DNA from 4 places in the Ruegeria sp. BHSB064 genome. Region 1 is predicted to be linked to each of the others. Evidence: riboswitches for the same ligand, from Rfam matches in the RefSeq annotation. Region 1 holds a riboswitch; each other region holds the start of a gene.
The links. Region 1 has a riboswitch for cobalamin ahead of AC2FNU_RS18710 (DUF1636 family protein). Riboswitches for the same ligand answer to the same signal wherever they lie in the genome.
Positions count from the first base shown of each region.

Region 2: linked by a shared signal. The riboswitch ahead of AC2FNU_RS21795 (DUF4198 domain-containing protein) and the one ahead of AC2FNU_RS18710 (DUF1636 family protein) in region 1 are both predicted to bind cobalamin.
Region 3: linked by a shared signal. The riboswitch ahead of AC2FNU_RS02735 (DUF1636 family protein) and the one ahead of AC2FNU_RS18710 (DUF1636 family protein) in region 1 are both predicted to bind cobalamin.
Region 4: linked by a shared signal. The riboswitch ahead of AC2FNU_RS23445 (hypothetical protein) and the one ahead of AC2FNU_RS18710 (DUF1636 family protein) in region 1 are both predicted to bind cobalamin.

Region 1 is NZ_JBXWSB010000096.1:2,343-11,105, forward strand. Features, by position in the region: gene AC2FNU_RS18685 (LacI family DNA-binding transcriptional regulator) at 1-800, shown strand, start outside; partial or broken gene AC2FNU_RS18690 (GH1 family beta-glucosidase) at 803-2,104, shown strand; gene AC2FNU_RS18695 (glucokinase) at 2,150-3,130, shown strand; gene AC2FNU_RS18700 (carbohydrate kinase family protein) at 3,170-4,096, shown strand; gene AC2FNU_RS18705 (D-lyxose/D-mannose family sugar isomerase) at 4,112-4,777, shown strand; cobalamin riboswitch at 4,877-5,074, shown strand; gene AC2FNU_RS18710 (DUF1636 family protein) at 5,314-5,670, shown strand; gene AC2FNU_RS18715 (ABC transporter ATP-binding protein) at 5,667-6,443, shown strand; gene AC2FNU_RS18720 (ABC transporter substrate-binding protein) at 6,456-7,406, shown strand; gene AC2FNU_RS18725 (FecCD family ABC transporter permease) at 7,408-8,418, shown strand; gene AC2FNU_RS18730 (LysR family transcriptional regulator) at 8,421-8,763, opposite strand, start outside.
Region 2 is NZ_JBXWSB010000145.1:539-9,095, forward strand. Features, by position in the region: gene AC2FNU_RS21785 (NikL family nickel/cobalt ECF transporter subunit) at 1-388, opposite strand, end outside; gene cbiM (cobalt transporter CbiM) at 385-996, opposite strand; gene AC2FNU_RS21795 (DUF4198 domain-containing protein) at 1,002-1,787, opposite strand; cobalamin riboswitch at 1,917-2,119, opposite strand; gene AC2FNU_RS21800 (LacI family DNA-binding transcriptional regulator) at 2,334-3,494, shown strand; gene AC2FNU_RS21805 (ABC transporter substrate-binding protein) at 3,491-4,846, shown strand; gene AC2FNU_RS21810 (carbohydrate ABC transporter permease) at 4,904-6,136, shown strand; gene AC2FNU_RS21815 (carbohydrate ABC transporter permease) at 6,136-7,344, shown strand; gene AC2FNU_RS21820 (MGH1-like glycoside hydrolase domain-containing protein) at 7,350-8,557, shown strand, end outside.
Region 3 is NZ_JBXWSB010000006.1:60,716-69,478, reverse strand. Features, by position in the region: gene AC2FNU_RS02760 (precorrin-2 C(20)-methyltransferase) at 1-424, opposite strand, end outside; gene AC2FNU_RS02755 (precorrin-8X methylmutase) at 421-1,050, opposite strand; gene AC2FNU_RS02750 (ferredoxin-like domain-containing protein) at 1,050-2,171, opposite strand; gene cobN (cobaltochelatase subunit CobN) at 2,168-5,461, opposite strand; gene cobW (cobalamin biosynthesis protein CobW) at 5,465-6,520, opposite strand; gene AC2FNU_RS02735 (DUF1636 family protein) at 6,522-6,896, opposite strand; cobalamin riboswitch at 6,991-7,207, opposite strand; gene AC2FNU_RS02730 (NAD(P)-dependent oxidoreductase) at 7,354-8,310, shown strand; gene AC2FNU_RS02725 (SLC13 family permease) at 8,391-8,763, opposite strand, start outside.
Region 4 is NZ_JBXWSB010000184.1:519-6,490, reverse strand. Features, by position in the region: partial or broken gene AC2FNU_RS23470 (NUDIX-like domain-containing protein) at 1-473, opposite strand, end outside; gene AC2FNU_RS23465 (bifunctional 2',3'-cyclic-nucleotide 2'-phosphodiesterase/3'-nucleotidase) at 657-2,525, shown strand; RNA gene ffs (signal recognition particle sRNA small type) at 2,565-2,663, shown strand; gene AC2FNU_RS23455 (alpha/beta hydrolase family protein) at 2,712-3,572, opposite strand; cobalamin riboswitch at 3,706-3,926, shown strand; gene AC2FNU_RS23450 (hypothetical protein) at 3,884-4,042, shown strand; gene AC2FNU_RS23445 (hypothetical protein) at 4,017-4,424, shown strand; gene AC2FNU_RS23440 (protein-tyrosine phosphatase family protein) at 4,427-4,927, opposite strand; partial or broken gene AC2FNU_RS23435 (DNA polymerase III subunit gamma/tau) at 5,101-5,972, shown strand, end outside.

The DNA.
Region 1 (8,763 bases):
TCGGAGATTTTGTCGCCGGAGCCGCAAAAAAATATGCAGAATACGGGTACGACATGATGTTCACCAACGCTGATGATACCTCGATCGAAGAAGCCTATCGCAGCCTCTTTCAGCGAGGGGCAGTTGATGGCGTTGTGTTGCAAGGTCCAAAGGTTGATGAGCCCCGAATTGCAGTTCTGAAACGCATGGGTGTGCCCTTCATCGTACATGGTCGCTCGACAGGTGCGGATACGCCATATGACTGGATCGACGTGAACAACAAAAGTTCCTTTCTGCGGGCGACGCGGTTTTTGATTGACCTGGGTCATCGTCGAATTGCACTGATCAACGGGCTGGAAGAGATGGATTTCGCACAACGTCGGCGCGCGGGGTATCTTGAAGCTTTCGAGCAAGCCGGAATAGCGGCTGACCCTGAACTGATGCGCAGTGCCGAAATGACCGAAGTGTATGGCCATCAGGAAACGCGCGGCATGTTGCAGCTTTCTGACCCACCAACAGCTATTTTGGCGTCCTCGATGATTTCCGCCATCGGGGTCAGACGTGCCCTTGATGAAGCAGGCTTAGTGATGGGTCGCGACGTTTCGGTCATAGCACATGACGATGACCTTTCGTATCTGAAGAACGGTCAAGACGTCCCGATTTTCACGGCAACCCGGTCATCTGTCCGTCATGCCGGGGAAATGGCAGCAGAGATGCTGATTGACCGGATCAAATCTCCGGATAGTCCGCCCAATACCAAATTGCTTGAGGCCGAACTGGTTGTTGGCCGCTCGACCGGCCCTGTGCCCAACAGGACGTGATCATGAAACATTCTCGCGCTGACTTTCCTAAAGACTTCCTTTTTGGGGTCGCCACATCTGCCTATCAAATCGAAGGACACGGACAAGGCGGTGCCGGGCAAACGCACTGGGATACGTTTGCGGCCTCACCCGGCAATGTGGTGCGTGGGGAAAACGGCGATCTGGCCTGCGACCACCTGAACCGGTTCGAGCAGGATTTCGATCTGGTGCGCGAGGCCGGTTTTGACTGTTATCGGTTCTCGACCAGCTGGGCGCGTGTCTTGCCAGAAGGACGCGGCCAGATCAATCAGGCCGGGCTGGATTACTATGACCGTCTGGCAGACGCGCTGCTCGCCCGCGGAATCCGCCCCTGTGTGACTTTGTATCACTGGGAACTGCCTTCCGCGCTTGCGGATCAGGGGGGGTGGTGCAACCGTGACATCGCGGGATGGTTCGCAGATTTCACCGAGATCATCATGGGCCGCATCGGTGACAGGATGTTCAGTGCGGCCCCCATCAACGAGCCTTGGTGTGTCAGCTGGCTCAGTCATTTCGAGGGTCATCACGCCCCCGGCCTGCGCGATATTCGCGCTACGGCCCGCGCGATGCACCACGTGTTGCTGGCCCATGGGCGGGCAATTCAGGCTATGCGCAGCCTTGGCATGAGCAACCTGGGCGCAGTGTTCAACCTTGAATGGGCAGAACCCGCCGATGACAGCGCCGAAGCACAGCTTGCAGCGGACCGGTATGACGCGATTTACAATCGGTTCTTTCTTGGTGGTGTTTTCAGGAAAGAGTATCCTCAACTGGTACTGGACGGCCTTGAGCCGCATTTGCCCTCTGGCTGGCAGGATGATTTCGAAACAATTGGTATGCCGGTCGATTGGTGCGGGTTGAACTATTACACGCGCAAGCTGATTGCACCCAACGATTCCGCATGGCCCAGCTTGACGGATGTTCCGGGACCATTGCCAAAAACGCAGATGGGCTGGGAAATTGACCCTTCGGCCCTGACCCGTTTTCTGGTTCGCACACAGAAGGACTATACGGGCGGGCTGCCAATCTATATCACCGAAAACGGAATGGCGAGCGCAGAGCGCGTGCGGGATGAGGACCGTATCGAATATCTCGATACACACCTTGCAGCCGTACAGAGCTCTTTGGCACAAGATGTTCCGGTGAAAGGCTATTTTGTCTGGTCTCTGCTGGACAATTATGAATGGGCCTTCGGGTATGAGAAAAGGTTTGGACTTGTGGACGTAGACTTTGAAACTCTGGAAAGAACGCCCAAAGCGTCGTTCTTGGCGCTTAAATCCGCCCTTTCAGAGGGGCAGAACGTCTCTCAGCCGTTAGCGCAACCATCCGGATCTGTGCATGAACACTGGAATTTGGTTGCGGACATCGGTGGAACAAACACCCGTCTGGGTGTTGTGACAAACGGTGAACTAACAGACCTGCGCAAGCACCCAACGGGAACTCTGGAAGATTTGCTGAACGCCTTTCACGCGTTGCGCGATGAGGTTGGCACAAATCCTCAGGCGGTCGTTGCTGCGGGGGCTGGTCCCGTCAGGGATGGGGTGATCCGTCTGACGAATGCAAACCTGGACCTGTCGGAAATTGAGTTGGCGCAGGCTACCGGAGCGGAACATACTTTTGTCATCAATGACTTCACAGCCGCGGCATGGTCCGTCGCCGACATCACACAAAACGATATTTCGGTTTTGCAAGGTCAGGCCAAACCACCTGCAGGCACACGATTGGTGGTGGGGCCTGGAACTGGCCTGGGTGTCGGCGCATTGTTGTATTCCGAAGGTCATTATCACACGGTTTCGGGCGAAGGTGGGCATGTCGGGCTTTATCCGCGTCACCGGGACGAGGTCGAGATCTTTGAAGCCGCCCGTCACATTGCCCCGGACTGTTTCTTTGGCGACAGCCTTGCGTTGGAGGCAGAGATGTTCCTGAGCGGAACTGGCCTTCCTATCCTGTATCAGGCAGTTGGGTTGGCAGCGGGTGCTGAGCAATCGTCATTTCGGTCGGCCAAAGACATATTGTCGGAAGCCCGCGATGCCTCAGATCCCATCGCAATCAAAACTGCACAGATGTTCACAACGCATCTGGGCGCGCTTATGGGTGATATGGCTGTCACGCTTATGCCTGCTGGTGGAGTGTTTCTTGTCGGCGGGGTCGCCGAGAAAAACCGCTGGCTGTTTGATCAGGACTTCAAGGACGCATTTAATGGCGGCGGGCGTTTCAGCGAGCTTCGCAAATCCTTGAACCTTTACGTCTCAGAGCAGGCCGAGTTCGGCATCATCGGGGCAAACAACTTTTGCAAAAACGCACTGAAGCGTTGAACATCTTGCACGCTTGAGGCTCTGGGAAAGGACGTTGGAATGATCCTGTGCTGTGGGGAAGCCCTGATTGACATGATTGCCGAGCCGACAGTGTCCGGCGCGCGCGGCTTTGTGCCTCACACGGGTGGCGCGATCTTGAATACAGCTGTCGCCATGGGGCGCTTGGGTGAGTCCGTGGGGATGCTGACCGGTGTATCTACGGACATGTTCGGTCAACAACTGATCAACGCATTAAAGGCAAGCCACGTTGACGTTTCGCATGTCATACTTTCGGATCGCCCCAGCACTCTTGCTTTTGTTCAACTTGAAGATGGTCACGCAACCTACAGTTTTGTTGATGAAAACACGGCTGGGCGTATGTTGACGCCCGAAGATATACCGGATCAACTTCCTGCCATCTCGGCCCTCTATCTTGGGGGTATAAGCTTGGCGTGTGAACCATGTGCAGATGCTTACGCATCCTTGTTGAACCAACATGGGAATGACCGCCCTGTCATGCTGGATCCTAACATTCGTCCGGGTTTTATTCAGGATCAAACCCGGTTTCGAACTCGCTTGAACCGCATGATCGCGCAGTCCGATATCGTGAAAGTGTCGGACGAGGATCTGGACTGGATCATTCCCGGTGCGGAACCCGAAGCAGCCAAAGCAGCCTTGTTGTTGCAAGCCGGACCATCAGCCCTGATCGTGACCCGGGGCGGCGATGGCGCAAACGGGTATCTGGCGGATGGATCGCAAGTGACGGTGCCGGTAAAACCGGTGCAGGTCGTGGATACGATCGGTGCGGGGGACACGTTCAATGCAGGTGTTCTCACCGGTCTCAGCCGCTCCGGGCATCTGACAAAACCTGCTGTACGCAACTTAACTCCTAACGCCTTGCGCGCAGCCATGGAACTGGGTGCTGAAGTTGCAGCTGTAACCGTATCTCGTGCTGGGGCTGAACCGCCCTGGGCTCATGAGTTATAATTCTTGGAAAGACCAATGAAACGATCTGACATAAATCGCATCAAATCCGAAGCGCAGCATTTCATCCAATCCTTTGGAGCCGTATTGCCGCCTTTCGCTAATTGGTCCCCCGAACAGATGCGCAGCCCGTTGGCGGAAACGATCCGCAGCCGCGGCTTGGGGTGGGACATCACCGACTACGCGCAGGGCCGGTTTGATGAGCTGGGCCTGTTCCTCTTCACCCTGCGCAACGGCGAGGTGAATGATTTGAAGTCCGGGCGCGGAATGCTTTACGCCGAAAAGTTGTTGATCTCGAAAGAGAAACAACTGTCTCCTATGCATCGCCACATCGTCAAGGCAGAAGACATTATCAACCGGGGTGGCGGTGATCTGGTGATTGAGATCTATGCATCTGACCCAGAGGGTGGCATCGACCGGCAAACACCGGTCACAGTGCCCAGCGATGCCTGCCCGGTCACGTTGCAACCGGGCGAGCATCTACGCCTGAAACCGGGGCAAAGCGTAACCCTGATGCCGGGGATCTGGCACGCGTTCTGGGCCGAGCACGGCGATTGCCTTATTGGCGAGGTTTCGACCGTGAATGACGATCGCACGGATAATGTGTTTGAAGATCCGATCCCACGATTTTCAAAAATCGAAGAAGATGCCGCGCCAGATTTCTTATTGGTTTCCGACTACTGACGCAGACCGGGCTGGCAATTTCCGACAGGCAACTGGGCTGAGCCCAAGTGATTTCGCCCAAAGCCACTCAATCTCCCGCTTGACAAGTCAAGCACTGCGAGACTAGCTGAGCGGGATGGTTCCGTAAGGGATGAAAATGGGAATACGGTGCGGCACAGTATTTTGCCAAGTCCGTGACTGCCCCCGCAACTGTAAGCGGAGAGCGACGCCAAAGCACCACTGACCCCGAAAGGGTTGGGAAGGTGGGCCGAGCCTAGACCCGCAAGTCAGGAGACCTGCCATCCGATGTTCAACCAACCCGGGGCGGGGCGTCCTGGAAGGAGGCTTTGATGGCACGTTTTTCGCGTGTTTACATTGGTGGCACCTTCTGTCCGCGCTTGGTTTCAAGCGGAGCGGACAGTGTTAAGGGTGACTGACAGTAACAAACTCTTCTCCAACTTCTGCGGTGCCGGGACAGCCTGCTGTGCCGTTAGCAATGTTTACCGTTACGTTATAACATTGCATATTATTCCATCCCACTGTAAGCGCTACACGCAATGACGAAAACCGCTGATCATTTCATTCTTGTGTGCGCGACCTGCACTGGTGCCATGTCCACCGATCAAGTGACTGGCGCATTGGCACCAATACTGCCCGAAGGATTTGCAATACGAACAGTTGATTGCATGGCGGGCTGTTCCCAACCAACCACCATTGGCCTTCAGGCACCGGGAAAGGCGCAGTATCTGTTTGGCGACATCGACACGGAACTGGATCTGGACGCAGTGGCGGAATTTGCCGAGCAATATCGTCTTAGTTCCGATGGTTGGACAAGTGCAACCGAACGCCCGCCCGCGCTATTCACCAAGACCTTGTCGCGAATACCGGCCCTGCCAACCGAGAGGATGTCATGAGTTTTCTGTCAGTGGAAGGTCTCGAATATTACGCTTTGAATGGCGATGTCCTCCTACAAGACGTGTCGTTCGGCTTGGACGAAGGCTCGATTCTGGCAATAGCGGGACCGAATGGTGCGGGGAAAACAACGCTGCTCAAGCTGCTTTGCGGAATAGAACGTATTGCGCTGGGTGATGTGCGGATCAAAGGCCAAAGTTTACGCACACTGTCCGCGCATGAGCGCGCCCGCACCATCGCGGTTGTCGGGCAGCAGGAAACGCCTGACGGTCGGCTGCGTCTGCGGGACTATGTTGCGCTTGGGCAAATCCCTATTCGGGCTGAAAAATCGGTTACCGAGCACAGGGAAGACCTCGATCGAGTTCTGGAAACAACCGGTTTGTCACATCTTTCCCGAAAGCCGATGAGCCAGCTATCTGGCGGCGAGCGACAGCGTGCTCATATCGCACGCGCTTTGGCACAAAACCCATCCTTGTTGTTTCTGGACGAACCGACCAATCATCTGGATCCCGACGCAAAGGGGCACATGTTGTCCCTGGTGGCCGAGTTGGGCGTCACGGTGGTCATGATCGTCCACGATCTGGTCATGATCCCGGAATTCGCAACGCATGTGGCTTTGATGAAATCCACACGCCTGACGGGATATGGGCCGGTCAGCGAAGTGCTGACCACGGAACGCGTCCGCGACACCTTTGGCGTGGATTATCTGTGCTTTCAGCATGAAGGCCGCATGATCCCTGCGTTGGACATCCGAAAACGAAAACTGTCATCATAACAGGAGCTTACAATGATGCAGAAACTTTGGCCTGTGGCTCTGTTCACTGGCCTGGCAAGCGGCGCGGCCGCAGAAGCCATCACAGTGGACAATTGCGGCGAACCGCTGGTTTTTGAAGCCGCGCCCGAGCGGATCGTTGTTCACGACATGAACATGACCGACATGGCGTTTGCATTGGGTCTGCAAGACAAGATCGTGGGCCTGACCGGCATCACCGGCTGGTACAAGACAAGCCCTGACTTTGATGCGCAGCGCGGTGATATCCCAGAGCTTGCACCAAAATACCCCACTGTTGAAAACCTCATCGCTGTAGAACCCGACATGTTCTTTGCAGGATGGTACTACGGTATGCAGCCGGGTGGAGAGGTTACCCCGGACACCCTGGCACCTTTCGGCATCAAGACCATGGTCCTGACCGAAAGCTGCGTACATTTGAACAAAGACCGCCCAGAGGCCAGCATGGACCTGCTGTTTGGGGACGTTATGCGCTTGGGTCAGGTCATGGGCGTCGAAGCCAAGGCACAACAGCTTGTCTCGGGCTGGAAAGACCAACTGGCCGCTATCGAAGCCAAAACAGCTGATCTACCAAAACCCCGTGTCTTCCTGTTGGACGGGCCAGCTGACGCTCCGTTTACCGCTGGCAAATTTGCGATACCCGACGCGATGATCGCAGCTGCTGGCGGAGAGAATGTGACCCATGACATGGACACCAGCTGGGGCCGTACGTCGTGGGAAACCGTGGCCGCTGCAAACCCGGAATTCCTGGTTCTGCTGGACTATCAGACAGGAAACGGTGCAGAAGATACCTTCCAGTTCCTGAAAGATCATCCTGTCATGTCTCAAACCGATGCAGTCAAGAACGAGCGCTGGATCGGCCTGCGCTATGAAGAGCTGACACCCGGCCCGGCAAACATTGAGGCCATTGAAAAGATGGTCAAGGCAATGCACCCGGAGACCAACTGATATGGTCCATTTGGGCCGTTCGATCTTGCTGGGGGCGATCGTTCTGATCGCCCTTTTGCTGCTTTCCATCGTTTATGGAACAACTAAAATTCCCGTGCGGGACGTGGTCGCTGCGATTGGTCTTGGAACAGGCCTGACCGAGGGCGACATGTCCCCGCTCCACCGGATCGTTTTTGATTTGCGCCTGCCCCGCGCCTTGTTCGCCGCGGTCATCGGGGCGGGTCTGGGGGTTGTTGGTGTGGTTTTGCAAACAACCACGCGCAACGACCTGGCCGATCCATTCTTGTTTGGCCTGTCCTCGGGCGCGGCTGCGGGGGCGGTTTTGGTGATCACTGTCACGGGTGATGTACTGGGTATTTGGACCTTGCCATTGGCGGCATTTTGCGGGGGTTTGATCGCTTCGGGTATTGTTCTGGCACTGGTTCAGGGCCTGCGTACAAGTGCGCCTGAGAAACTGATTCTGGCCGGTTTGGCCGTGTCCTTTCTATTCTCCGCCATCACTAACTATTTGATTTTTTCCGGTGATAACCGCGCGGCGCATTCAGTCATCTTCTGGATGCTCGGCGGGTTGGGCCTTGCACGGTGGGAGACATTCCCACTGGTTCTGACAGGACTAGCCCTGATCCTGAGTTACGCTCTTTACCGTAGTCGCTGGCTGGATGCCCTTTTGACCGGAGACTTCACGGCGTCCTCACTGGGCATACCTGTTCAAGGTCTGCGTTTCAGTATGTTCTTTGTTGCTGCATTGGCGACGGCAAGCTTTGTGTCCGTGGCCGGTGTCATTGGCTTTGTCGGGTTAATGGTCCCTCATATCGCACGTGGCATTGCCGGTACGCTGCACAGAAACCTGTTGATTACTTCAGCCATCGTAGGGGCCATCCTGCTGACGATGTCCGATATTCTGTCCCGCCTTCTTCTGGCCCCACAAGAACTGCCCGTGGGAATCGTAACAACGTCGATCGGGTCTCTTTTTGTGTTCCTATACCTGTTCAAATCCGCGCGCGGTGATTGACGTCAGATATCAGCCGGCGTGTCCGGCCCGTTTGACAAAAGCTCTTGCACCAAGGGATTAGGAAAACGGCGCTTGAACGTAATTGCGTGGAAGTTTTCTTTGATCTTCGGATGCTCTTTTGCCTCGACCAAACGGCCCGAGTTCAGCTCATCCTGAACAACGATCGGGGCCACCAGAGCCAGACCAATATCCTCGCGCGCCAGAAGCCGCATCATGGCCATATCGTCTACTTCGGCGGCCACCTGAGGGCGCACCGACATGCGGCTGGCCATAGCGTCAAACGCTGTACGAACACTGTTGTTGGTTGTGGGCAAGATAAAAGGTTGTTCTTCCAACAAATCCCGT
Region 2 (8,557 bases), on a different contig from region 1:
CAGTCACCGTCGCTATGTCGGTTGCGGTTTCAACCTGCGTAACAGGTTTTACAAGCTTGGGATCCACACCCAAAATCTCGGCCACTTCCTCGGCTGGCATGGCGACTTCGGCAATATGACCAGCGCCCAGATCTGCTTTGAACGTGTGCGCGACGGGTTCGGTGGGGGTGTAGAGGAAGAAGCCATCGGTATCGGTGACTGTTCGCCCCAGTTCAGCGCCATCGGGGCCATAAACGATAACGTCTTGGTTTTCAGCCATGTCGCCGTTGGAAAAGCCCAATTCACCCTCAATCGCGTCGCCTGCGGGAAAGACCCCTGCGATAACTTTATGGGCCAGCGCAGGAAGCGGGGTAAGCAATACCGCAACAACGAAAATCAGCTGTCTCATACCGGAGCACCCCTTAGAAAGAGTTCAGGCTTGACCTTGCGGGCCAATAGAATGGCAAAACCCGTAAGTACCGCTTCGATTGCCATGACGGGAATATGGGCAAAAAAGACCAGTTTTGCCGCTGGTAGGAATGCGTCACCAGACAGAGCCAGTGAGACAGCGACAAGAGCCGTCGTGGCCGCAATTGAAAACGCTCCGCCGATGCCACCCCAAATAGCGCCCTGCACCGGAGAGCCTCGTGCGATCAGACGACCAAAGATCATCCATGTCAGCACCGCCGGAAGCGCGATGTTGACCGTGTTAATCCCAAGCACAGTCAAACCGCCAAAACCGAAAAACACGGCTTGAAGCAGCAGGCCAACAAACAGCGCTGGAAAAGCGGCCCAACCAAGCAAAAGCCCGGCCAGACCGTTCAGGATCAAATGCACAGAGGACGGACCAATCGGCACATGGATCAACGAGGCAACAAAAAAGCAGGCCGACAGCACGCCCGCGATGGGAATTCGGTCCAGGTCCAGCGATTTCAGCCCCACAGCAACGCCGCCAGCCGCTGCGATTGCACCGCTGATCACAACTGGGTTCGAAAGGGCTCCGTCCACGATGTGCATAGGGGTTACTCCAGATCCCAGGCGCGGATCCAGATCACAGCATCCTGGCTCAGTTCTTTGCCTTCATGTTCGGTTTTTGGGCCCGAACCCAGAGCAGCAAAACCCCAGTAACCCGCTTTTGGTACGCCAAAGGTGAAATAGCCGTTCTCATCTGAAATCGCGACCAATGACCCACCCGGAAGAGGGGATGCCGTGGCATCTTTTGCACCGCTGCCTGCCAAATCAGGTTCTGCAGCCATGTATTCGATTTCGATCTCAGTACCAGAAACCGGTTCACCTTCGCTCAGTACGCGGCCGGTAAAGGTGGAACCTGCAATGACGTTATAAGGCTTGTTCAGCGGCAGAATTTCGGTCGCCAGACCTTGCGGTTGATCCCAGTCGGTGGGCAGTTCATTGCGGTTCAGGTAAGCCTTTGTGATCTGCTGGATATAGATATCCTCGGATTCTTCGTAATAAGGCGCAGGTACCGTCACCAGCACATAGTCGCCGGAACGTTTCACCGGAACCGAACCAAGAAATGCTTTGGCGCTGTTCTCGGGGCCGTCGAACGTGGTTTCTTCCAATGTACCCAACAGATCGATCTTTTCGCCGTTGTGGATCACATAGAACTCTTCCGGCTTGTCCAGGCTCATCACGTGCCCGGCTTCAAAGGGATGCCAGAAGACCAACTTGACCGGAACGTCACCCGGACGCTCGATCATGGTGTCTTCGGTGTATTCCAGCAGGAAATGAGCCTGCGCCAGCGCTGGCATTGCCACGACAACTGCCGCGGCCAACAAAAAGTGTTTCACAAATACGTCCTTCTCACGTCGCGCCTTCCCCGGCACGCATTGATTTTTGACATTGGGGAATGCGAAACTATTTGCCCCAACGGGCAAACAGATCCGGCGCACACCCCGTCGCCGATGATGAGCGCCCCTTCCGGGGGCGCATGTTCGGCAGGTCTCCTGACTTGCGGGTCTTCACGCTAAACTGGCCTTCCCGGGTGTGCCCCAGTGGCGTAATCAGTCTCGCTCGCCGCTTACAGTTGCGGGGGCAGTTGCAGATTTGGCCAAGAATGTGCCGCACTGCATTCCCTATTGCCTCCGGGTGACTCCCCGGAACCGAACATGGCGCGTTGATGACAGAAAAACTTGAACACGGTCAACTCCCGATTGCGGCATTGGGAGGGTCATCTGCGAATTCCGGAGGGGTTCTGATTGCAACTTATCGACTGCAATCATGTCCAAGAGAGGGGTGTTGCGACCTGTCTGCTGGTTGGAGGCGATTGTCAGGTGTGGGTTGAAGGTGTCATTTTTTTGTTGCCGAAACCGGTTTCGGAACAATTATATTAAAGAATGATGGCGAATCCCGAACTGCAACAGCGACAAATCCGATCCCGGCGCGCCACGTCGAATGGGCGGGTGAAGCTTGAAGAATTGGCTGATCACCTCGGCCTTTCGAAAAGCACCGTGTCGCGGGCACTGAACGGGTATTCCGACATCTCAGAATCAACGCGAAAGCGGGTCGAGGTGACGGCGCGCAAGATGGGATATCGCCCGCTCAGCCACGCTCAGGCCATTCGTACGGGGCGCGTGCGTGCCATTGCCATGGTCATCAACAGTGAAGAACCGGACCGGCACAATCCATTCTTTCAGGACTTTCTTGCGGGCGCTTGCGAAGCCGCCAGTGCATCCGACTGGACGATGACAATTTCGACCGCGAAATCGAAACAAGACATGCTAAATGTGTTGAGTCGTCTGGTCGAAGAACGAAAGGCCGATGGATTCATCCTGCCGCGTACCGAAGTCGATGACGCGCGGGTTGGGTACCTAAGCGACCTGCAGGTGCCGTTCATCCTGTATGGTCGGACAGGATATGGTCGGACCGGTTTTCAGGACGATACGTCTTGGTTTGATATTTCCGGCGAAAAAGCCATGAGCGACGCGGTCGAACGTCTGGTCCGTTTTGGTCACAGCCGCATCGGGTTTGTCGGCAGTGATCCAAAGTTCAACTACAGTCACCTGCGTCGGGATGGCTATGTCGACGGGCTTAGGGCTGCAGGATTGCCGGTCGATCCTGAATTGATCCGCGACGGGGCCCGCACCCGCGAAGAAGGGGCCGCTGAAGCGCGCGCTTTGTTGCGCCTGTCTGTCCCGCCGACCGCGATTGTCTTTGCGACGGATCAGGCGGCATTGGGAAGCTACCCTGTGTGTGCAGAATTCGGTCTTGAAATCGGGCGTGATGTCTCGGTCCTTGGATATGACGGAATTCCGGAATGCCAATATGCCAGCCCCGGGCTGACCACGTTCAGCGTCGACTCCAAACGGGCAGGCGAACGCCTAGCAACGATGCTGATACGTCAGACCCGAGGGGAAGAACCCGCATCTTTGCGCGAACTCAGCCAGGCGACGCTGATCGAACGCGACTCTGACGGGCCGCCACTGCTGACTTCGAGTGAGTTGGCGGAAAAAATCAAACGATCCATGGAAGACAATCGGGGAGGAAACCGACCATGAAACTTACACCAAAAGCAGCCAGGCTGATGCTCGGCTCGTCGTTAGCACTGGCGCTGACGGCCATGTCGGTACAAGCGGACACGATCCGCTTCTGGACAACGGAGGAGCAGCCCGAGCGTCTGGCGAAACAGCAGGAAATGGCCGACCAGTTCAAGGCTGAGACCGGTACAACGGTCGAAGTGATCCCTGTCACGGAAACGGATCTGGGTACCCGCGCAACCGCAGCCTTTGCTGCGGGCGATTTGCCAGATGTGGTTTACCACCCGTTGCAGTACGCTCTGCCGTGGGCCGAAGCGGGCATTCTGGACACCGAAGCTGCGACCGAAGTGATCGAAGAACTGGGCGCTGATACCTTCGCGCCGGGTGCTTTGGGCATGGCTGCGTTCAATGGTGAAACCGCCTCGGTTCCGGTGGACGGCTGGACGCAAATGGTTGTCTATCGCAAGGACCTGTTCGATGAAGCCGGGTTGGAAGCGCCTGACAGCTTTGCCGACATTCAGGCCGCACTTGAGGCGTTGCATAACCCGCCAGAAATGTATGGCTTTGTCTCGGCCACCAAAGTCGACGAGAACTTCATGAGCCAGGTGCTGGAGCATGTTTTCCTTGCCAATGGCGTCTCGCCCGTTGGCCCTGATGGGTTCCAGCCGCTGGATGAGGCCAAGACCACCGAGGTTCTGGACTTCTACAAGGCTATTTCCAAAGCCTCGCCTCCCGGCGAACTCTTCTGGAAGCAATCGCGTGAGCTGTATTTTGACGGCAAAGCCGCGATGATCATCTGGTCGCCGTTTATTCTGGACGAATTGGCTGGTCTGCGCGACAGCGCCCCGCCGACCATTAACGATGACCCGACCTCTCGCGATCTGGCCAGCAAGACTGGTATCGTGACCAAACTGTCCGGCCCGTCGAACCCCGATGGCGCGGCCTGGGGTGATGTGCGGTATTTCGGCATCACCAACGACGCGGATACCGATGCGGCGATGGAATTCGTAAAGTTTGCGATGGATGACGGCTATACCCAGACGCTGGCCATTGCGCCCGAGGGTAAGTTCCCCGTGCGCCGTGGTAATGCAGACAATCCGACTGCGTTCTCTGAAGCCTGGGCGGAACTGCCCGTCGGTGTCGATCGCAAGGCCCCTCTGGGCGAGCTGTACGAACAGGCGATGATCGACGAGATTGTTGGCGGTCTGGACGTGGCGCAGCGCTGGGGCGTGGCCGAGGGTCAATTGGCGCTGGCGTCAAAAATGATCAACTCTCAGGCCATCAATCGTGTTGTACGTCAGTATATTGATGACGAGATCGACGCAGCCGCAGCGGTTGCAGCCATGAACGAAGAGCTGGCGAAGGTTCAGTAATCAAGTGGCAACTGCAGCGGCGTGCGCGCCGCTGCACCCAACCCTTCGAGGTACCCCATGACTTCGGCCACCCCACCGACCGGAACCGGGGCGTTAGCCAAACGCGAGGCGCGTCTGGCCTGGACGCTGCTGGCTCCGACCGTGATCAGTGTATCGCTTGTGGTGATCTTGCCTTTGCTGGCAATCTTCTGGATCAGCTTCAAGCCATTTACCCTGTCCGATCTCCGTCCGCCTGCACCGGTTGTGCGTGAAAGCCTGCGCGGATCGGGCGACGATCTGCGGATTGAATACCGCCTGCGCAACTCCAGTCAGGAGATCGCAATTAATGGCGTCACCCTCAGCGACGTTCTGCCCGATGGTGTCATTGCGAGGGAGGTTGTTGCCCCCTGTGTTTTGGACGGACAAGACCTGTTTTGCGATTTCGGCACTCTGGAAGGGGGGCAGCGTGAGCGTATCCGCATACCTGTTGACGTGAGCGGCGACCCCGATGCGTTTGAAGACGTAATCGAAGCGTCAGAACCGCGTGTAACTGGAAGTGGGCCGAACGTTCTGACCAACTTTGAATTCAGCCTCGAAAACTATGCTCGCGTCTTTGACGGGTCCGAGTTCTGGGGCGTGCTTTGGGTAACGCTGTTTTACACGGTGTTCGGGACCATTGGCGCTTTGGTCATGGGCCTGTTCGCGGCGCTTTTGCTGAACAAAAGCTTCAAAGGGCAGGGGTTCATCCGGGGCCTTTACCTGTTTCCCTATGTTGCACCGGTCATTGCGGTGGCCTTTACTTGGGTCACGTTGTTTGATCCGTTTTCTGGTTCGGCCAATGCGCTTTTGATCCAAATGGGCCTGACCAGTGCGCCGATCAATTTCTTCGGCGAACGCCCTCTGGCCCTGATCATGGTTACAGTGTTCGAAATCTGGCGCTATTTCCCGCTGTCTTTCCTGTTCATTCTGGCGCGGATGCAATCCATTGATAGCAGCATGTATGAAGCGGCTGATATGGATGGCGCGTCGCCCTTCCAGAAGTTCTGGTTGCTGAGCATCCCACAACTGTTGGGCATTTTGTCGGTGCTGTTCCTGCTGCGCTTTATCTGGACGTTCAACAAGTTCGACGACATTTTCCTGCTGACCGGCGGTAACGCGGGTACCCGCACACTGACCGTAAACGTCTATGAGCAGGCGTTTGCAATCTCGAATATCGGGGCAGGCGCGGCGGTGGCGGTGGTCATCCTGATGTGCCTGATTGCCTTCAGCTTTGTCTTCTTCCGCTTCATCAGCCGTGAGGAGGGTCTGTGATGCGCAAAGGTTTCATCACCGGCCCGGTTCTGGGCGCGCTCTGGCTGGTCATCATTGCCAGCACCGTCGCTGTCACCATGTCCTTCGCCACCGGCGCAGCGTTTCGCCCGCAGGTGGGGTTGAGCCTGATCTGGGGCGCGGTGGCAGGTCTTACCTACGTTGCGTTTCCAGCGCGCCACGCCCCGGCGCGTCTGGCGATTTCTGTGTTGTTGGGTTTGTCGTGCCTAAGCGGTTTGGGTCCCGTTCTGATTGGCCCGGATACGACGCTGCAGGCAAGTCTGATCACGGTCGTCGCGGTTGCGGTCGTGATGCATCTGTCATTGGCCGAGATCCTCAAAGAACTGCCCTTCGCCGAACTGACACGCCATGAATTCGAAGATGCGGTGATCCGCTTTTGTACCGGGTTTGGCTATATCTTTTTCACGGCCATTGTCGTCATCCCATTCTATGTGATGGTGATGACCAGCCTGAAATCGCAACAGGCGCTATTGCAGAACCCGCTGGATTTCTCAGTAGACCTGAGCCAGGGCACCGCGTTGTTCCGCAGCTATACCGAACTGTTCCGCGACTTCAATTTCGGCACCTATCTCTGGACGTCCTTCTACGTCTCGGTCCTGACGGTGTTCATTACGTTGCTGTTCAGTGTCCCCGGTGCCTATGCGGTGGCGCGGTTCCGGTTCAAAGGGCAAAAGGCGTTTTCGCGGTCGATCCTGCTGATCTACATGGTGCCGATGATCGTTCTGGCGCTGCCGATTTACATCGCGTTTTCGCTGACGGGCCTGCGAAATTCGATCCTTGGCATTGTCATGATCTACCCGGTCACGACGATCCCCGTCGCACTCTATATGCTGCAAGGCTATTTCCGTGGCCTGCCCACCGAAGTGGAAGAGGCTGGTCTGATGGATGGTCTGTCGCGTTTGGCTGTGATTTGGAAGATCACCCTGCCGCTCAGCCTGCCTGCGCTGGCCTCGGTATCGCTCTATGTTTTCATGATTGCCTGGAACGAGTTCCTGCTTGCTTTCATGCTGCTGGACGATCCGTCGAAATTCACCCTGACCCGAGGCGTTACAATGCTGAATTCCTCGGAAATTCCCCGACAACATCTGATGGCTGGTGCGGTGATCGCCACTCTGCCGATCATGGCGTTGTTTCTGGGACTTGAACGTTTCATGACCAAGGGCCTGACTGCGGGGTCCGTCAAAGGATGACTGAGATGAACCAACATACAAACCCAGACCGCGAAGCGCGCAATATTCTGATTGCCAATGATCGCGGAGGTTACACGATCCCGACCGAGGGGCTGTACCCCTATCAATGGAACTGGGACAGCGCGATTGCTGCCCTGGGGTTTGCTGAATTCGACATCGACCGCGCCTGGACCGAGGTCGAGACGTTGTTCTCTGGCCAATGGACGGACGGCATGGTGCCGCACATCCTGTTCCACCAGCAGGATGACGGGTATTTTCCCGGCCCGGACGTTTGGGGGTGCAACGGCCCGATTTTGTCTTCGGGGATAATTCAACCACCCATTGCGGCGACAATGGTTCGCAAGATTTGGGAGCAGGACCGCGTCGCTGGCGAGCAACGCTTGCGCGAACTGTTTCCAAAGCTACTGGCCTGGCATCGCTGGATCATGAAGTGGCGTCTGGATGATCAGGACGCGGTCTGCACGACGCATCCATGGGAAGCCGGCCGCGATAACGCCCCCGACTGGGACAAGTCGATGGCCCGCATGGACGCTTCAGATGTCGGTGAATATCAACGCCGAGACACAACGCATGTAAACAGCGACGACAGGCCTACCAAGTTCGACTATGATCGGTACATCAAGCTGGTTCAGATTGGTCGCGAGGCCGAATGGGATCAGCAGATCCTGCTGGACAAGAACCCGTTTCGGGTTGCCGACCCAACGATGACATTCACAGCGTTGCGCGCTGCAAGAGATCTGTTGGCGATCAGCGAAAAACTTGGTCTTGAGGCCGAAGGGCTGCGAGCGGATGTCGACCGGCTGGAAAACGGCGCGCGGTCTTTGTGGAATGAAGAACTGGGCAGCTTTGATTCCCGTGATGCTCATACGGGTGAGTGGGCAGGCAGCATCTCGAACGCGTCATACATGTGCTGGTATGCGGGTATCGATTCAGAAAAGATGTTGGGGCGTTTGAATTCGGTTTTGGACACCGTCCCTTATCCAGTTCCAAGCTATGATACGTCGATGCCGAACTTTGATGCGCGCCGCTATTGGCGCGGTCCGACCTGGGCGATCATGAATATGATGATCGGATTTGGACTGGAAGATATGGGCCACACGCAGCAGGCTGAAGATCTGCGTCAGAAAACTGCAAAGCTGATCTCGAACTACGGGTTTGCTGAGTATTTTGATCCAAAGACCGGCAGCCCAGCCGGTGGCACTGCGTTCACCTG
Region 3 (8,763 bases), on a different contig from region 1:
ACGCACCGGACATGCCGGTAATTGCGGGCACAACCTCCACCGGAGCTTCATTGCGCAACCGGTTATAAAGATGCATGAACGAACCATAGAAGAAAGGATCGCCCTCGCACAAAACCACGACGTCCTCGCCCTGTTCCGACAGCGTTTTCAGATGGGCGGTGCAATCCTCGTAAAAAGAGGCCAGCAATTCGTTGTAACGTGGGTCCGTGACCGGGATTTCGGTGGTCACAGGGTATTCCATAGGGAACTCGACCGCGCCTTCAGGGATCATTCCGTTGACGATCTTGCGCGCCTGACCGCTGCGGCCCGGCTTGCGGAAAAAGGCCACATGCCTGGCGTTACGTAACAGGCGATCCGCCCGGACGCTCATCAGGTCCGGGTCGCCGGGGCCTAGGCCCACACCGTATATGGTGCCCATGCTCATTCTGCCCGGCTTGCGATGGCATTGACCGCCGCCACGGTGATGGCGCTTCCGCCCAGACGGCCTTTGACAATGCAGGACGGCACCGGTTGTGCCTCCCACAGTGCATCCTTGGATTCCACCGCCCCGACGAAGCCAACGGGGCAGCCAATGATCGCGGCGGGGCGCGGGCAATCGGGGTCTTCCAGCATGTTCAGAAGGTGGAACAGGGCGGTTGGCGCGTTACCGATGGCGACCAATGCACCGTCCAGATGCGGCCGCCACAGTTCCAGCGCAGCAGCAGAGCGGGTGTTGCTCATCTCGGCCGCCAAAGGGCGCACGCGTTCGTCATGCAGGGTGCAGATCACTTCGTTGTCGGCGGGCAGGCGGAAACGGGTCACACCTTCGCTGACCATACGCGCATCACACAGGATCGGTGCGCCATTTTCCAACGCCGTACGGGCAGCCGTCACAAAACCAGGTGAGAAATGAACGAACTCTTCCAGCCCGACCATGCCCGCGGCGTGGATCATTCTGACAGCGACCTGTTCTTCATCCGCATCAAAACGGGCCAGATCAGCCTCGGACCGGATGGTGGCAAAGCTTTCCTTGTAGATCGCCGCGCCATCGGTTTCGTATGTGTAGGGCATCAGGTGAAGTCCATAGTCATGAGTGTTTCTGGGTCGAGCCCGCGCTGGCTGGGCTCATCCCCTGCGCGGCCCTGTTTTACAAGATCAAATCGTCCGCTTGCGCCCACCAATGTTATGTCGGCAGGCCCCATCCGGGCACAGCCCTTGGCGCAGCCCGAGACATGCAGTCGTCCGGGTATGCGCGCAGCCAAGGCGCGGGCGATGTCGCGGGTTTCCACCTGCGCCTGTGGGCAGAACGGTGCGCCGGGGCAGGCGTCGGTGGTCATCAGCGGGTCGGTGCCATCCGTGACAAACTCTGGTGCAGGTATCGCCGCCCCGCCTTCCAGCAGGATCAGCCGCCACGGCGTGACACGCAGGGCAATCGCGCCGCTGTCGTCAATCAGATCATAAAGCTTGCGCGCAGGCAGCGATCCGAAAGCCGCGCCATAAAGCGCGCCCAGATCACACAGGCCAGGTTGTAGTTTTGCGCCGATGGGACCGGGCGCATATCCTTGCCATTCCTGCGGCAACGCATCGACGACCCGAGCCATGCGGCGAGTTTCGGACGTGTATGTCGTTGAAAACCAAATGGCTAACGCGATCACATGATCAATGGCGTCGGCCTCGGTCACATGCCGCCCGGTTTCGCAGCCATCGGCGCGCAGGATCAGGCCGTCAACACCCGTTTCCAGACGAATATCCGCTGAATCCGTGTTCAGAAGCCGCGCGGGCCCGGTGTCGATGGCGAAGCCGAACTTGGCGGGCAAGGCGGGCAGCTCTGCCAATCGGTCGATCAGTTCCTGAGTCAGGCGCGCAGTCAAATCACCCGCCTGATACAGCGGAGTGACCAGAATATTGCGTCGCACTTCGATGCCGGGTTCCGCGTCCAGAAGGTTCAGCGCCGCGAGTTCCTTAAGCAGCGGTTGGTGGTCGTGCTCTTCCACGCCCCGCAATTGCAGATTGGCGCGGTTGGTCAGATCGATCGACCCGTTGCCAAACCGATCTGCAAGATCGCACAGACCCAGCGCCTGATCTGCTGTCAGACGCGCCAGCCGGGGCCGTACCCGCACAACCAGCCCGTCGCCGGACATCATGGGGCGATGGGCGCCGGGGCACCAACCCTGAACGACAGGAGCGCTCATGTCAGACCCTCCAAATCCGCCCGGATCGAGTTTCGACGGGTGTCCCAAAGCCCGGCCTCAAGCAACGCACGGAACCGGTCCTGCATTGCTTGATGAGCCAGAGGGTTGGCCTCTTGCAGGAAGGTGTCCACCTCTTCGTTGCCCAATGTGGCATCGTGGTAGAGGTCGAACAGGTGTGGTGCGACCGTCCCGGACAGATGCGCGAAGGACGCCATGTGATCCAGCGTCGCCGCGATTTCAGCCGCGCCCCGGAAACCGTGCCGCTGCATCCCCGCGATCCAGCCGGGATTTGCAGCGCGGGCGTGAACAACGCGGCTGATCTCTTCCGGCAGGGTTCGGGCGCGCGGGTTTTCCGGGTTGGTGTTGTCCAGATGGTAAAGCTGCGCGCTGCCGCCGGTGATCTTCTTAGCTGCGGCAAATCCGGCCTCATGCGTAGCGTAGTCATTGGCCAGCAGCAGGTCGGTCTCGGTCAGGTCTTGCAGGTGAACAAAGCTGTCGGCATTGGCCACGCGCTGAGTGATACCGTCTTTGTCCTGCGCGATATGGTCGCCTTCCAGCGCGAAAGAGCTGGCTTCCAGCCACGCCTCACCTGCCTGAACGCGCGCCTCTTCCGTATAGACCTCGGACAATTGGGTCATGTTGACGCCATAACTGCCGGGAGCCGGGCCGTATACGCGGGCCGTAGGGGCCAGACCTGCATAGGGGTTCCAGTCCGGCGCTTCGTCACGCGCAGACAGCGCACGAACGGCCTGACCATATAGCGCCGAAAGGGTCGGGAATACATCCCGGAACAGGCCCGACACGCGCAAGGTCACGTCCAGACGAGGGCGGCTGAGATCGGTGATCGGCAGGACTTCGATGCCCGACACCCGTTCGGAACCTTTGTCCCAAACGGGTTTGACGCCCAGTAGATGCAGTGCCATGGCGAATTCTTCGCCCGCAGTGCGCATGGTGGCTGAGCCCCACAGGTCTATAATCAGCCCTTTGGGGTAATCGCCTTCTTCCTGCAGATGACGGCGCACCAGTTCTTCGGCCAGTTTGACGCCCTGTGCATAGGCTGCGCGGGTTGGGACCGAGCGTGGGTCGATTGTATACAGGTTCCGCCCGGTCGGCAGCACGTCCGACCGCCCGCGATACGGGGAGCCGGATGGACCCGCCTCGATCCGTTTGCCCGCGAGCGCATCGATCAGGGCATTTCGTTCAGCATGGGCCGAAGCCGTCGGGTCGAAATTACCCGCCACCTCGGGCACGCGGCCAAAGATATGTAGCCCGTCACCGAACTGACTTTCCTTGATGTCACAGACAAAACGGTCGATCCGGGTGATCGCCTCGGCTGTGCAGGTGGCCCGATCCAATCCAAGATCGTTTTCCAGCCCGATGGCTTGTGCTTCGTCCCGGATATCTTCTTGCAAACGGTCGCGGCGCTTGGGGTCTAACCCGTCTGCGTTCGAGAACTCATCCAGCAATGATTCCAGCCTCACCATTCTGCCCGGCGTCCCGCTTTCCTTCATCGGCGGTGGGATATGGCCCAGCGTGACGGCCCCGATCCGACGCTTGGCCTGCGCGGCCTCGCCGGGATCGTTCACGATGAAAGGATAGATCACCGGCAGGTCTTGGATCAGCGCCTCGGGCCAGCAATCGGCAGACAGGGCCACAGATTTGCCCGGCAACCATTCCAGCGTGCCATGCGCGCCGATATGGATCAGCGCATCCGCACCCAGACCTTTGCGCAACCACAGATAAAAGGCGACATAGCTGTGACGGGGCGTGCGCGACAGGTCGTGATAATCGTCATCGCGCAGTTCGGGTGTTCCACGTTCGGGTTGCAGCGCGACAAGTGCTTTGCCCCGGCGCAAAGCTGTGAAGTGGAATGCACCGTCTGCAAAGGCGGGATCGTCTTCGCACTTGCCCCAAACCGTTTGAAGGTCGGTTTGCAATTGCTCGGGCAGATGGGCCAGCGCGTCCAAATACTCTTCCAGCGGCCAGGAAATGCGGGCGTCCAAAAGAGTCTCGGCGATCGGCTCTGCTGGCGCGGTGTCATAGCCTTCGTTCTGGAGATCGGACAGCATCGCCTCGGCAGATGCCAGCGCGTCCAGACCCACCGCATGGGCCATCTGCCAGTCTTTGCCGGGATAGGTCGAAAGCACCAGCGCGGGGGTCTGCTCGGCCTTCGGTTTGTCGTTCAGGCGCAGCCAGCCTGATACCCGGTCGATAATGGCTTCGATCCGTTCGGCCTCGGCCCGGTGGGCGAAGCGTGAGTATTCCAGATGAGGATCGCGTTTGCCCGGTTCTTTGAACGAGGCGATGCCCGCCGAAATCCGCCCGTCTACCTCGGGCAGTACAACATGCATGGCTAGGTCGGCGGGCGAAAGACCGCGTTCCGCTTCGGCCCAGGCTTTGCGCCGCGAGGTGGCCAGAGCGACCTGAAATACCGGTACATTTGCAGTGTCCAGCGGAGACGAGCCAGACGCGCCTTTGCCCGAAAAGGATGTGGCGTTGATAATGGCAGCGGGGGCCAACGCCACAAGAGTCTCGCGCAACCAATCGGCAGCTGTTGGCGCTTTGAGCGAAGGTGCGAACAGGCCCACCGCCGCAAATCCGCGCGCGCGCAAACTGCGGATCAGAGCTGCGACAGGAGCGGTGTCGGCCGATGTCAGATAGGCACGATAAAACGTGACGACGATACGTTTTGCGTCGTCTTCGAACGCGGCCTCTGCGGGGATCACGCCGCGATCAGGGCACCACGCCCCGAATTCAGGCAGGGTCTTTGCGCCCATCACCGGCCCGGCATAGAGCCCGGCTGCCAAGGCCATCTGGGCCAATGCGGCTTGCGCTGCGACCTCACCACCGGTGTCGCACAGATGGGCCAGACGGCGCAGCGTTGAAACGGGCAGGGTGGAATAATCATCCAGCCGCGTATCTTCGCGCCCATCCGCAGGCAGCACAGCCAGCGCGATCCCCTTGGCCTGCGCCAGCGCCAGAACCTGCTGCAGGCCGTAAGACCAGTACGGCACGCCGCCAATCAGGCGGATCAGGATACCCTTGGCACCGTCCAGCGTCTGCTCGACATAGGTGTCGACGGAAAGCGGGTGCTTGAGCGCGGTCAAATTGGCCAAGCGCAGCGTTGGCATTCGACCTTCGGGCCCGCCGCCACGATGCCAGCCCGCCGCGAAAGCGCCGAGGTCGCTGTCCGAGAAGGACAAGACAACCAGATCCGCCGGGCTTTGGCCCAGATCGGTCGGGGTCTCGGTTTCCTCGAGCCCGTGGCTTTCGCGGAAGACGACGTGCATGGGTTACTCGGCGGCCTCGGTCACGCCTGCAAGGATCGCATGGATCTCGGCCTCTTTGATGTCGTCATGCTCGGCAATGACCACCAGACGCGAGCGGCGTTCTTCCCCCGGTTCCCATGGGCGGTCGTATTGGTGACGGACGCGCGCGCCGACGGCCTGAACAAGTAGGCGCATGGGTTTGCCCTGAACGGCGGCATAGCCTTTGACGCGCAGGATGTTCAGCTCGGTCGCCAAACGTTCGATCTTGGCAACCAGATCGGCAGGGTCGGTTTGTTCCGGCAACTCTACGATGATGCTTTCGAAGTCGTCATGCTCGTGATCGTGATGACCGTCATGATGCGATGGGCGGGCATCCATGTCATCCTCGGCAGCCGCTTCCAGACCCAGTACAACGCGGACATCCACGACACCCTCGGCAACTTCGACAACAGGCAGGGGGCGCGGCGCTTCGGCGGCGATGACTTCCTTGGCCTTGGCCACACCTTCGGGCCCTGCAAGATCGGGCTTGGTCAACAGGATGATGTCGGCGCACGAGATCTGATCCTCGAACACTTCGGACAGCGGCGTTTCGTGATCGATCGAGTCGTCAGCCATGCGCTGGGCATCGACAGCTTCGACATTCGGCGCAAAGCGACCGGCGGCGACGGCCTCGGCATCGGCAAGAGCGATCACGCCATCGACAGTGATCTTTGAGCGGATATCCGGCCAGTCGAACGCTTTCAGCAGCGGCTTGGGCAGAGCGAGGCCAGAGGTTTCGATCAGGATATGCTCGGGGCGCGGCTCCAGCGCCATCAGGGCTTCGATGGTTGGGATGAAGTCGTCGGCCACGGTACAGCAGATGCAGCCGTTTGCCAGCTCCATAATGTTTTCCGCAGGGCAATCCGGGATGGCACAGGATTTCAGGATATCGCCATCCACGCCGACATCGCCAAACTCATTGACGACAACAGCCAGACGTTTGCCCTGCGGGTTCTGCATGAGGTGCTTGACCAGCGTGGTTTTGCCCGAGCCCAGAAAGCCGGTGATCACGGTGACGGGAAGTTTTTCGAGATTCGACATGTCAGGCTCCAATCGGGGGAATGCGCGAGGCGCAGTTTTTGCGGAAATGTTCAGGGCGTTCGCGCCATTTCACCAGGCCATCTTCGGTGGCCAGATACTTGGTCGCGCCGTCGACGATTACATCGACATGGTCCACTTCGTTCAGATTTTCGTAAACGAAAGTCCAGCGATCGGGACCGCCGCGCAGCACGATAGAACAGCCCTGATCACAGTTCGAAAGGCATTCGACAGGTTTCAGGGTGATGCCTTCGGGCAGTTCGGCTTGTTCCAATGCCCGGTGCAGCAAAGTGCCGGGGCGTTGCGCATCGTCTTCGACGGGCAGCCCGCGGCGGCAGGTCGTGCAGACCAGCAGCTCGACCGGTGTGGTCTCAGTCATGTCTCTCATCCCCCCAAATCCTCTTCGCGGGGGACGGGGTTTCAAGCGGGCCACGTGTTGCAACATGGACCCGATACCGGAACACCCCGCCCGGTTTCAACTTCGGGTGCTGGCAGGTCTCCCGGCTTGCGGATGTCAGAGGGCCGGTTCGTCTAGGTCCTCTGTCGGATGTCCCGCCTTCCCGGCCTTGGCCAGTGGCATTGGGCACCCTCTCCGGTCACGGTCGCGGGGGCGGCTGCGTTTGGCGGAAGATCCGTTGACGCATTCCCTTTTCATCGGCTCTTGCCGACACCAACGAATGGGTCATGCGGCACCGCTGGCCCGCTTGTCAAGCGCGTTGCGCGTAACATCAGGGGGCGGGTGTGAAAAGCGACCTGTGGTTGTCGTTGGGCGGCATGAATGGTCAGATAAATCCGTGGTCGCATGACGGGTACAAGCCAGCAGGGAGAGGCGACATATGAAAGTAGGATTCATCGGGTTGGGAAACGTTGGCGGCAAGCTTTCGGGATCCTTGCTGCGAAACGGGATTGATCTGACGGTACACGATCTGAACACGGATCTGGTGGCCGAGTTCGTCGCCCGCGGTGCAAAGGCGGCAGAAGGCCCCGCACAGTTAATGCGTGATTGCGATGCGGTCATCACCTGCCTGCCATCGCCTGCGGCATCAGATGCGGTCATGCAAGAGATGCTGCCCGAAGTGGGCCCCGGCAAGATCTGGATGGAGATGTCGACAACCGATGAGGCCGAGGTCAAGCGTTTGGGAGCCGAAGTGATCGAACGCGGCGGCGCGGCAGTGGACTGCCCGGTTTCGGGCGGGTGCCATCGGGCGGCCACCGGCAATATCTCGATCTTCGCGGGATGTGATCGTGCGACTTTTGAACGGATTCTGCCGTTTCTGACCACCATGGGGCGGCGTGTTTTGCACACTGGTGAATTGGGCTCAGCCTCGGTTTTGAAGGTGCTGACCAATTATCTGGCCACGGCCAACCTGATCACCTGCGCTGAAGCTCTGGTCACGGCAAAGGCGGCGGGTATGGATCTCAACACGACATATGAGGCGATAAAAATCTCGTCCGGTACGTCCTTTGTGCATGAAACCGAAAGTCAGGTCATCCTGAACGGTTCGCGCGATATTTCTTTCACTATGGATTTGGTCAAAAAGGACATTGGTCTGTTTCAGGAGGTTGCAGACCGCGCGGGGGTGCCTCTGGAAATGAACCCGGTCATGATCAAGATTTTTGAAGATGGCATTGCCCGGTATGGGGATCGCGAGCTGTCGCCGAATATCATCAAACGTCTGGAAGAGGCGACGGGTTTGGACATAACAGCCCCCGGTTTCCCGCAGGAGATGGAAGATGATGAACCGGAAGAGCCGGGGTATGAGGTTGTCCCGCAAGGCCGGGGCTCGGCGTAGAGGTTTAGCCTGAGCTTACCAACGAAATGTCATCGGCAATCGCGGTGGGCTAATCCGGAAATCCGGCCCCGATTGCCGCGCTAGTACATAACGTTGATCATCACCAATGACACAACAAGGAACAGCGCGGTCATGATGCCGCCTGAACGGACGAAATCCATGACCTTGTACCCGGCCGGACCCATGATCAGCGCGTTGACCTGATGGGTCGGGATGATGAAGCTGTTCGAGGTAGAGATGGCAACCGTCAGCGCGAAGACAGCTGGGTTGCCTCCGGCAGCCACAGCAATTGAAACCGCCAGCGGAACAAGCAGTACCGTAGCCCCGACATTCGACATGACCAACGAAAAGGCAGTTGCCAGAACGGCAATGCCTGTTTGAAGCGACCAAAGCGGCCAGCCGTCCAGAATGACCATGATCTGCTGTGCGATCCATGCGGCTGTGCCGGTGTTC
Region 4 (5,972 bases), on a different contig from region 1:
TGCGTTTCGTGCCAGCCGATAACGGCTTTGGCCGTGGCCGCCAATTCGGCATCGTGCGGCGACAGTCGCGTCATGATCCGGCGCAATTCGGCAAAAACATAACCCTCTGGCAAATCCGGATGCTGCTGCTCGGACTTGTCCACGAACTCTCCCAGACCGGTCAGGTCCAAACCTTCGGCAGTCCAGGCCGAGATATCCACCGCGAACAGCGGCGTATCTTCGACGGTCACACCTAAGAAAACAGGCGCCTCAACAACCCCACCAGGCCCCGCGCTGACCAGCGGATGCGTCATCGGAAGCAATGCAAGCTGATCTAGCCCATCACCGGCAACCAGAACTTTCCCGCGCCAAATCATCATGCACTGTGCCGCCGGGTGGCGTTGCGCCGCCGCCAACGTATCGGCATTCCCGCGCATATGGGCCGCCCGGTTCAGGCCCGAGCCGCCAAAGGTCACCTGCTCTGCGTTTTTCATTGGATTTCCTTCTGGTCCCAGGCACAGGGCTGCCATGTCTCAGACCGCGTTGCAATGGCAATTCAAACTCTCGCGATGCGCGCACTTGCCGCCGAAAAGCCGCATGGCGGCCCCGGAAAATTCATTTAGGTTACGCTTTGTTAGATTTGACCAATAACTCTATTCAAAAGCAGACCATTCAAAGTGAAGCAAAACCCTTCGACGCGGGTATCTCCTGCAAAAGACCGTGGGCTTGTGCGTATTCTGGCGACAACCGACCTTCATATGAACCTGACAGGTTTTGACTATTACACCGATACTCCTGACCAGACGCTTGGATTGACGCGCACCGCCAGCCTGATCCGCAAAGCCCGCCAAGAAGCAAGTGATGCGTTGGTCCTGTTGGTGGATAATGGGGATGCATTTCAGGGAACGCCGTTGGGCGAGTGGGCGGTTCAGAACAACGTGCCGCATCCGGTCATGCAAGCCTTCTCGGCGTTGGAGTACGACGCCATAGGTCTCGGCAACCATGATTTTGGTTTTGGGCTGCCGGTATTGGACAATATCATCTTGCAAGCCCCCTGCCCGGTCCTGTGCAGCAACCTGCATCGATCGGGTGGCCTGCAAGCATGGCGGCGATATGCGATACTGGACCGCACCGTGCCGTTGGGTGGCAAAGAAATGCCCCTTCGCATCGGCCTTATATCCGTGCTTCCGCCACAAACCACCCGCTGGGAAGAGCATCATCTGAACGGAGAGGTTACAGCCTACGACATTCTATCCACGGCATGCGACCTGTCAAAACAACTGCGCGCTGAAGGATGTGACCTGATAGTTGTGTTGGCGCATTCCGGCCTAGGCCAATCAGAGCCCGTAGAAGGGATGGAAAATGCCGTCATCCCCTTGGCGACTATAGACGACATCGACGCCATTGTCGCCGGGCATACGCACCTGACCCTTCCGAGTCGCACAGACACCAACGCCCCATATCTCGATCCCGCAAACGGGCTGGTGCATCAGACCCCGGTTGTCATGGCCGGTTCGGCTGGATCTTATCTTGGTGTCATTGATCTTGTTGTTTCTCAGCGACCGAATGGCGGGTTCAGCATTGAAGAATGTCGTGTGGACTTGCGCCCGGTTTGCGCGGATGGAGTCGCGGTCGAGGAAGACGAGGACATGGTGCGTCTGTTCGCTGACGCCCATCGTCAAACCCGCAGCGCGGTTGCCAAACCCGTCGCGCGCGCATCAGAATCCATGCACAGCTATTTCAGCTTTTGCGCACCGGATCGCGGCTTGGCTCTGGTCGCTGCGGCACAGGCTGCTGCTCTGCGTCCATACCTGCAAGGGTCGGCGTTGGGCGAGTTGCCGCTGTTGTCAGCCGTGGCGCCCGGGAAAAGCGGTGGGCGCGCTGGCCCGCGGCATTACACAGATGTACCGGCGGGGGAAATATGCCTGCGTCACGTTGCGGACCTGTATCCGTTTCCCAATGAACTGCGTGCTATACGGATAAGCGGTGCCGACGTGCTGGATTGGCTGGAAATGTCGGCAAGCGTGTTCAACCAGCTTTCACCAGATACAGAAGCGGATCTCATCAACCCTGAACGTGCCGGTTACAATTTCGACGTTATCTTTGGCCTGTCCTATCAAATCGATCCATCGCAACCTGCGCGCTTCGACAGTGACGGTCGGCTCATCGACCCTGACAACAGACGAATTCGCAATCTGACAATCGATGGCCAACCTGTTCAGTCCGCACAAAGGTTTGTCCTGGCCAGCAATAATTACCGCGCCAGTGGAGGCGGACATTTTCCTGCCGCCTCTGCCGCCCAACGCATCAACCTACCGCCGCTCGATATCAAGGACCTGTTGCGGGATTACCTGTCTCATCGCCTTCCGCCCGATCCCATAGCGCGGCACCCCTATCCTTTTAAACTCACAGCTCAAGCGGGCGTAAATGCCTTGCTTCGAACAGGTCCCGGTGCCCTTGAACACATGGGTGAGTTGCACATGTTCAACGCCCAATTACTAAGTCCTGATGAAGCCGGGTTCGAGCGTATTCGCCTGACGTTCTGACGGGTTGTCTTTTGCCCTCGCCTTCCCTATATCCAGAGTCGAGAGGTTGGCGCGGGCGAGCGCCTCGCCAACCTGGTCAGGTCCGGAAGGAAGCAGCCACAACGAGCCCCGCTTGGGTCGATGTCCAACCTCTCACTTTCCCATCACATGCCTAATGGGTGATATGCAGTGTCACACCAAGCTCGTTCAGACGTCGATAAAGCGTGACCAGAGGGCCGCGTTGCGTCGGGCAAAAGCGCCAATATGCCCAACCTCAGACAACCCGAAATCAGCCGGTTTCAGCAGATGTCGTTTGGCCTCGGGGCCATAGAGATCAGCAAGCCGACATACCGCCTTGGGCGGAACCATCTGGTCATCTTCAAAGGTAAACAGATCCACCGGTTTTCCAACTTCTGCCCACCGCGCAGCAGGTAGCCCGGTTCCGATCTCGGGCAAGTAGCTCGAAGGTGCGGTGCACCATTTACGCCATTGCCAGTAGACCGATGCCGGCAAATCCGCACCAAAACCGATTGCCTTTCCGGGCAAGTAGCCAAGCGCTTTGACCAGCAACGGCGCGTGCCCGTACCAGAATACCCCGGCCAATCCACGGTAGGGCCATGGGTGATCGTTCAGGGTCACAAGCCCGGAACACACACAAATCATCCGGTCGATTTTGTCGATATCGGGCTGTACGGGTCCCAGCATGGCGCCTACAGAATGACCTATCGTCCATTGTTGTGCGCCGGGAAAACGCCTGCGCATTTCCGCCCGCGCCGCTGGCATGTCGATCAAGGCCCAATCCGCCATTGTCGCCCGCGCATCTTTCATGCGGCCGGTCAGTGAATGCCCGAAATCCCGATAGTCATAGGTCAGGCACGCCATGCCGCGCTCGGCAGCCAGCCAACGCGCGAAGTGGCGATAATAGTCGCGTGGCACGCCTGTGGCACTGTTCAGCACAACCACTGTGCCGGGTTCAGACAAGGGTCGGTACAGGCGCGCTGAAAGGGTTGATGACCCGGACGGAAAGAGGAACTCTTCGGTTAAAACCGTCTGTTCTGTATCCAACATAATCCCTGATCCTGCGCTGATAAAACGGCTGGCTTACCTTCAATAACGGAAACTCTACGCGGGAAGTTTTCACCCATCCAGCATGACCAAACGTCGGGGCCAAAGATCCGCTTGACTCGGAACTGGGTCAGACGCTAGCGATTGTGTGATGGTTCCTGCCCCCCACAAGGGGTCGGGATGAAAAGGGAACACGGTGCGGTTCCGTCTGGTCATCCGGACGCAAACCAATTCCGCGACTGCCCCCGCAACTGTAAGCGGTGAGCAATGCCGAAACGCCACTGGCCCCTAGGGCTGGGAAGGTCGGCAAAGCGATGACCCGCAAGTCAGGAGACCTGCCATCGGAACTGAAACCGAAACTCGGGCGGGGTGTCCGGGCAGGTCCTGACTGCAATTCGCCGTCCCACCTGACCCGATCCTCTGCCCGTCACGCGCGGAGGGCGCAGGATGATCTGGAAGACAAAGACGCATGAATACAGCGCAACGGTATGTCAGCGGGCGGGCAAAACCTGCCCCGCCCTGGCGCGGCTGGCGCGCTCGATTTCCGAGGCTATGACACAAGCCGCGGCTGTCACAGGCGACGACTTCGAGTTTGACGGCAGTAGTGAGCTTTCACATTGCGCCGAAGGGTGCCAGGCAATTTTCCAGGCACAATCAGACAGTGTTCGCGTGTTTTGTGACACGCAACCCGACGCAGCGATTGAAGACCTGAACCTTTATGCTGATCTGATTTTTGGAAACACGTTCAGCACCCTGCCATCTGGCATCATTGCAAACCCACCTTGCGCAATGATTGAGGTTGCAACCTTACGGCCCCGAAAAACCGTACACGCACCCGAACAGCTTTCGGCCTGAGGTCACACCACCTGCGCCGGGGAAACCCGGGCCGCCCAAGCCAGCTGCGCGTCTGTTTCCACAGCACAGGGGCGCAGCGCCCGCAGACGCTCCAGCGCCTTTTCTGCCCGTTCGCCGCACTCGACCATCAGACGCAGGACAATCATCCCCGACCTGCCGCAACCGCCCCGGCAATGCACCAAAACCCGGCCTCCACCGGTCAAGGCATGCCGGGCAGCGGCGCTGACGTCGGGCCATGCCTCTTCAATCGCCGCAGTGGGTGCTCCGAAATCTTCGATCGGCAGATGCACCCACCGGCTGGCGCGGCTTTGGATATCGCTGCCAAAATCCTGCGCCCCGTGCTGAAGCATCTCGACATCCGTCGTCATTGAAATGACCAGCCCCGGCTTCCACGCGGCAATCGTGTCCAGATCCGTCTCATAATCCCCGCCACGTCCGGGTATCGACGTCAGGGCAAGCGTTCCGCCTGCGACTTGCAGAGCATAGATAACCAGCTGCGACATGAACCTGTGTCCTCCACCAGGAACTCTTTACAAAAAATGAGTCTTAAATTTTGTTGGAACAGCTTAGTGCGAATCCGGTCGGAATCTAAATCAAAAATCATCGCGCCTCGCTGTGGACGCGGAAGGCGGTGGCCACTACGCTGAGCCGAAGCACCGAATCCGACCGAGAAAACATGACCGACACGCCCAGCCCCGCCTATCAGGTTCTCGCCCGCAAATATCGCCCGGAAACCTTTGCCGATCTGGTGGGTCAGGATGCCATGGTGCGCACCCTGAAAAACGCGTTCGAAGCGGACCGGATTGCGCAGGCGTTCATCATGACCGGCATTCGCGGCACCGGCAAAACAACCACCGCTCGGATCATCGCCAAGGGTATGAACTGCATCGGCCCCGACGGCAATGGCGGCCCGACGACCGAGCCTTGCGGGCAATGTGAACATTGCGTGGCCATCATGGAAGGCCGCCACGTCGATGTGATGGAGATGGACGCCGCCAGCCGAACCGGCGTGAATGACATTCGCGAAATAATCGACAGTGTCCGCTATCGCGCCGCCAGCGCACGTTACAAGATCTACATCATCGACGAGGTTCACATGCTCTCGACCAGCGCTTTCAACGCGCTGCTCAAGACGCTCGAGGAACCGCCTGAACATGTGAAGTTCATCTTCGCTACCACCGAGATTCGTAAAGTGCCGGTCACGGTTCTGTCCCGCTGTCAGCGCTTTGACCTGCGCCGGATCGAGCCCGAGGATATGATCGGCCTTCTGCAAAAGATCGCAACCGCCGAAAGCGCCCAAATCGCCGAAGACGCGCTGGCGCTGATTACACGCGCCGCAGAAGGATCGGCAAGGGATGCGACCTCGCTGCTGGATCAGGCGATTTCGCACGGGGCGGGCGAAACCACTGCCGATCAGGTCCGCGCTATGCTGGGCCTTGCGGACCGTGGCCGCGTTCTGGACCTGATGGATATGATCCTGCGAGGCGATGCCGCGGGTGCACTCATGGAACTGAGCAGCCAATACGCAGAGGGCGCAGACCCTTTGGC